2 regions of the Clostridium sp. RTP31139st1_H3_RTP31139_211217 genome follow, and region 2 is predicted to be linked to the other one. Evidence: riboswitches for the same ligand, from Rfam matches in the RefSeq annotation. Region 2 holds a riboswitch; the other holds the start of a gene.
The links. Region 2 has a riboswitch for lysine ahead of ABUA17_RS08715 (YfcC family protein). Riboswitches for the same ligand answer to the same signal wherever they lie in the genome.

Region 1 (3,224 bases), on a different contig from region 2:
ATTGGAATTTTATAATAAAAAAATTTAAATATAAGTGTATCTACATTATAGATTAAAACTATCAAAAAAGGGTTATGCTTCTGCATAACCCTTCTAATATATAGCCCTCTTTATTTATTTTTCTTATTGCTTAAGCTTCTTCAACCTTCTTACCGAATATTTGTACTCCTACATATAATGCTATTAATGAAATTGGCAATACTATATATATTGGAACTCCAAATCCCGATGGAATATATCCAAATAATATAGTTACTGCTGCAACAAATAGCGAATACCATATTTGTGTCTTAACATGTTCAATATGATTGCATCCAGCTCCCATTGAAGAAAGTATTGTTGTATCTGATATTGGTGAACAGTGATCGCCAAAGATAGCTCCTGTTAATACCGCACTTGTACAAACTACTACAAATGACATATCTGGATTAATTGAATATGCTAATGGAATTGCAAGTGGCATTAATATACTCATTGTTCCATATGCAGTTCCTGTAGAGAATGAAATTACTGCCCCTAAAATAAATATTAAACTTGGTAATAAGAATGCTGGTATTGCCCCTTTTAATACTTCAACTAAATAATATGCAGTTCCAAGTTCTTTAATTACTGATCCTAATGACCAAGCTAATATTAATATAACTCCAGTTATTATTAACCCTTTCATTCCATCAACCCAAACTTCAATAGCTTCACTTAAAGTAAATATTTTCTTACAAACTCCCATTAAAATAGCAACTATTGAAGCAAATAATGCTGATTGGAATAATGCTACAGAAGCATCTGAAGCAGCAAATGCTTCCATTATGCCTTTAAATGAAAATGGTGAATTAATCATAATTTCTTGAGTTGCAGATGGATCTCCACCAATTATTGCACTATATCCACTATAATAAAATGCTACTAATGCAGAAATTATTAATGCTCCTATTGGAATAATTGCATTCCATATACTAAGCTTAACACCTTCTTTTGGCTCTAATTCATCCATTTGAGCTGTTGCTTCAACTGCAACCTCATCTTTAATATTCTTATCTCTGTTTCTTGCCGCAATCTCAGCTTTTCTCATTGGCCCAAATTCTTTTAAAGTTAAAGCCGTTATCACTATAAATGCCAATATCAATATGTTATAGAATCTATAAGGTATTGTTTGAAGAAATACTCCAAAACCACTTGCCTCTACACCTATTGAACTAAATCCTTCACCAATTAAACTTACTTCTAATCCAATCCAAGTAGAAATAATAGCTAGCCCAGCCACTGGTGCTGCTGTAGCATCTATAATAAAAGCCAATCTTTCTCTTGATATCTTCATTTTATCAGCTACTGGTCTCATTATTGGTCCAACTATTAGTGAATTTGCATAATCATCAAAGAAAACACATAAACCTAAAAGCCAAGTTGTCATTTGTGTACTTTTTACCGTCTTAGCCTTTTTAGCTAAAGCCTCTGCTATAGCCTTTGCTCCTCCCATTTTTGCAACTAAATTAATTACTCCCCCAATTGCAAGCACTTGAAGAACTATCCCAGCATTCCACGGATCTGCTAATGAATTCAAAGCCCTATTTACAAAATCTAAGAACGCTTGTATAAATGCCCCAAATACATTATGTCCTGCCAAACTAATTAAAAAGCTTCCTGATAAAATACCTATAAACAATGAAATAACAACATTTTTTGTTATAAAAGCTAATATTATTGCAACTAATGGTGGTAGTAATGTCCATAGCCCAAACTTATTTGCATTCACCGCCGGTTCAACTTCTGCTGCAAATACAACTGACGTTGAAAAAATAAATACTAGCATTGTAAGTAATAATACTTTGTAACTTCTTTTCACTTCTTTTTCCCCCTTATTTTATATAAAAGCGAATAATAAGGGCACCCCAAACTAACAATAAAAAAAGACCTTGAGTTAACACTCAAGGCCTTGTATGTACTAAAAAATTATAAAACTACAAGTCTTAAATGATAGCTCACCACAAAATACTTTGTGACAGTAATACATATATTCTATGTATTCCCAGCTATACAACCTTAAAGCATTAGTTGTACGCTTCGGCGATTGCTCCTTTCTTATTGAATCACAGTGCTTTCCTCATCAATAATACTATTAACTTTCGCGCCTCTACCCTAGTTTATTCACTTTTGTTATTTATAAATTGATTATATAATCAATTTATTGCATTTGCAATACCATTTTATAACTTTTTATACATATTATTTTCCATTTTTACTCATAAAGTTTTCAATCTCTTCCACAGTCTTTATAATATCACTAGATAAATTAATAACGCCATCTTCTGTAACAAGGATATCATCTTCAATTCTAATTCCTATTCCTTCTTCGGCGATATATATTCCTGGTTCAACAGTAAATACAACTCCTGGCTCAAAAATAATATCTCTATGCGGAGTTTCAATATCATGTGTATCCATACCTAAACTATGACCTATACTATGATAGTAGTACTTTCTTACTTCACTTTTATCTTTAATTAATCCAAGCTTTATACATTCTTCTGAAATTAGCTCTGTAGCTTTTTCATTTACATCCTTATATTTCATACCTGGCTTAATTAAGTTGATAATCTCTTCATTTACCCTTAAAACAGCATTATAAACTTCTTTTTGTCTTTCAGTGAATTTACCATTAACAGGGAATGTTCTTGATATATCTGCGTTATAACAATTATATTCAGCCCCTAAATCAAAAAGAATTAAATCATTTTCTTTAAGCTCACAATTATTATCAACATAATGTAATGTTGTAGCATTTTCTCCTGCGGCAGCTATTGTTGTAAAAGCTAGCCCTGTTGCACCTTTAACCTTACAATTAAAATCAAAATATGCTTCTAATTCATATTCCTTCATTCCAACACGAGCTTCAGACATTAATTTTTCAATTCCGCTTTTTGTTATTTCAATAGCTTTTTTTATTTTATCTACTTCTTCTTGTGATTTTTTTAATCTTAATTCACCAATTTTACTATAAACATTATTTATTCTAACTTGTGGATACTTAGTTGTTATTTCATTGGCAAATCTATGTGAAATAGTTCCTTCTCTGTTTGCACTCATTCTTTCTAAATCTAAATAAAGATTTATTTCTTCCTTCATAGTAATCATTCCATGGATGTCTCCGTCAAACTGGCTCTTGAATTTAACTTCATCTACAGCCGCAATCTCTTCAGCTTCTTCTTTACGTATGCTTTTACCTACCC
Region 2 (3,224 bases):
ACATTTGAACTGGTAACATTACACATGCAGCTAATAATGATGGTAATTTACCTATAAATGATGATAAACCATATAATATTGTATCTATAATTTGAGCATTTTCAGCAATTATAACTATAGCTCTTGCAAATCCAATTACCATAGCAGCTCCAATCATATCCTTAGCTCCTGCTATGAATGCTTCTGCCATTTCATCAGCTTTTAATCCACCAACTATTCCTGCAAATATTCCTGTTATTAAGAATACAGCTGCTATTTCTGGAATCCAGAATCCTGCTTTTAGAACTCCCCATATAATAACTGCTAAGCAAACACCGATAGATGCAATAATAATTTTATGTGAAACTGTAAATTTAATTTCCTCACTTTGAGTTTGACTTAATTTTTTACGTTTTTCTTCATCTAATTTATACATTGGGCTAAATTCTGGATTTTTCTTAATTTTTCTTGCATAAATCATTAAGAATATAACTCCTACAGCGGTTGTTATAACCCATAAAATAGTACGGTATGCTAATCCTGAGAATAGTGGAATTTCAGCTATTGATTGTGCTATACCTACTGTAAATGGATTAAGCATAGCTGTTGCAAACCCTACGATACATCCTAAGTAACTTATCCCTACTGCTAATATACTATCAAATCCAAGTGCTAACATTAACGGAACTAAAATTGTTATAAATGGTATAGCCTCTTCAGTCATACCAAAAGTTGCTCCTCCAAGAGAAAACAGTGTAAATATAATAGGAATTATTAATAATTCATTGCCTTTAAAAATATTAACAACTTTAGCAATAGCTGAATCTATTGCTTTTGTTCTAGTTATTAAACTAAATGCCCCACCAACTACAAATAAGAATGCTATAATTTCTGCTGATTGCTCTAATCCGCTTATCGGTGCCTGCATTACTGAAAATAATCCTTGTGCTTCATTTTCAACATATTGGAATGAACCATTTAATACTACAGTTCTACTTTGTCCATTTACTTCTGTAACTACTCTTTCATATGCTCCACCTGGAACTATATATGTTGCTATTGCCATTAATATTATTATTGAAAAAATAATAACTAATGTATGTGGAACTTTTATTCCATTACTAAATTTTTTCCAAAAACCTTTTCTTTCGTTTTCTACTACGTTTTGCATTAGTTTAAAATCCCCCCTGAATTTATTATGTGACATTCTAGTTGAAGGAGATATCTTTTTAAAAGCTTCATGCTAATAAGTGATAGTTCTTCACAGTTTAATTAAAACAAAAAAAGCCTTGAGTTTATCACTCAAGACTATATTACTAACAAAAACTAATAAAATTTAACTCTTATCTTTTGTAAAAATATAACCATATTAGTGATAGCTCCTCACAAAGCGAACTGTGACAGTGTTATGTATCTTCTACATAACCCCAATGTTATAGCCTCAAAGCATTAGCTATACATTTCGGCGAAATTTCCTTTCTGTTTACATCACTGTGCTTACCTCCGCAAACATACTATTAAATATCGCAACCTCTACCTACTTCATATCTATTTGTCACTTATAATATACATTTTTTTATGTATATTGTAAAGATAATTTTGTATAATTATAAACTTTTCCGTCTTAATTCCTCAAAATACTACATATATAATCTACTTATAAGCCTAATTTAATATTTACATTAATTAATATATATTCTTGTATTTATATCCAATTTCAATACTTATCTACAGCAGCATTTAATGTCAATTTATATCCATAATGATATGTATGTGAATATTCAAAAACTTCTCCACCTTCTAATATTGCCACTTGCTCTATATGAAGAATAGGTGATTCACATTCTAATTCTAGTAGTTCCATTAATTCTTCACTTGATATTAATGCTTCAACTACACGTTGTGCCGTAGATATTTTATATCCACACTTCTCTAAATATTTATATAACGAATCACAATCAGTTTTCTTTAAATTGGGGAACATCTTTACAGGCATATAAGTTATCATATATGAAACCGGCGACCCCTCGGCATACCTTACTCTTTTAACTTCCCAAACATTTTCTCCCAATTCTAAATTTAATTTATCTTTTATAGTCTTATCAGCTTCAACTATAGACAAACTAATTAATTTAGTTATTACACTATACCCCTTATTAATCATTTCCTTAGTATAACTTTGAATATTGCTAATATTGTCAGAAATTCTATTAGCTAAAACAATGCTACCTATACCTCTTTTTCTTGTTATATAGCCTTCTTTAACTAAATTATTGTAAGCTGATCTTACTGTCATTCTTGTAACATTAAATTTTTCACATAATTTATTTTCTGATGGTAATAATTCACCTTGCTTTATTTCACCAGAATCAATTAATTCTTTTAAATATTTTTCTATTTTAACATACATTGGTTCAACCATTCTTTAAACTCCTTTGTATACTACTATAAATATAAGATGTATATACAAATAATAATAGTATATATATTCTATTATATCATATTTACATCTCTAAATTTTTGTATATTATTTTTATTTATAGAAAATTAACGATATAACTTTAAGAAATATTTTCTTAAGCCATACCGTTAAATGTATAAAATGTATAAGATATATAATATAAAAAATGGTTCGCTTATTTATTTTCTAACTTTACTAATCTTTCATAAACTTCTATAAATTCTTCAGCTAGTTGTTAAAAATTCATAGCATTCATTAAATGATCTTGTGCATGAATTAATAACACATTTACTTCTACGCTATTTCCTGAAGCTTCTTCAGTAATAAGCTTAGTTTGGAATGCGTGAGCTTTATGCATTTCTTCTTTTGATTTATTTATTAATTCTTTTGCTTCTTCAAAGTTACCAGCTTTAGCTTTGCTTAATGCATCATATGCTAATCCTTTAGCTTCTCCTGCATTAGCTATAAGACCAAATGATATTTCCATTAATTCTTCGTTCATATTTATATCCTCCTAAAGCTTACTGTAATTAGTAAGTTCTATGTTATTTTTTCTTAAATATTCTTGTACTTTTTCTGATGTTAAAATACTATATTCTTTCATTCTTTGCATTGCATAAGATGTTGAATTAACTAAGTACTCATCTACAAATGCTGGATGACACATGATATCTATTACATCATGCTTTTTAAGCTCATCCATATATTTTTCAAAATAATCCTCTGTTACATTTTCATTATAAAAACTTTCTGTCATTGGTATAACTTTGTCATAATCTAGTTT

Region 1: another riboswitch for lysine. It lies ahead of ABUA17_RS11275 (Na+/H+ antiporter NhaC family protein); the one in region 2 lies ahead of ABUA17_RS08715 (YfcC family protein).

Annotation. Positions count from the first base shown of each region.
Region 1 covers NZ_JBCOAB010000025.1:2,827-6,050, reverse strand. The annotation lists gene ABUA17_RS11280 (FUSC family protein) at 1-1, shown strand, start outside; gene ABUA17_RS11275 (Na+/H+ antiporter NhaC family protein) at 131-1,840, opposite strand; lysine riboswitch at 1,965-2,139, opposite strand; gene ABUA17_RS11270 (aminopeptidase P family protein) at 2,221-3,224, opposite strand, start outside.
Region 2 covers NZ_JBCOAB010000016.1:15,287-18,510, forward strand. The annotation lists gene ABUA17_RS08715 (YfcC family protein) at 1-1,150, opposite strand, end outside; lysine riboswitch at 1,348-1,523, opposite strand; gene ABUA17_RS08720 (GntR family transcriptional regulator) at 1,697-2,401, opposite strand; gene ABUA17_RS08725 (PTS sugar transporter subunit IIA) at 2,676-2,942, opposite strand; gene chbG (chitin disaccharide deacetylase) at 2,955-3,224, opposite strand, start outside.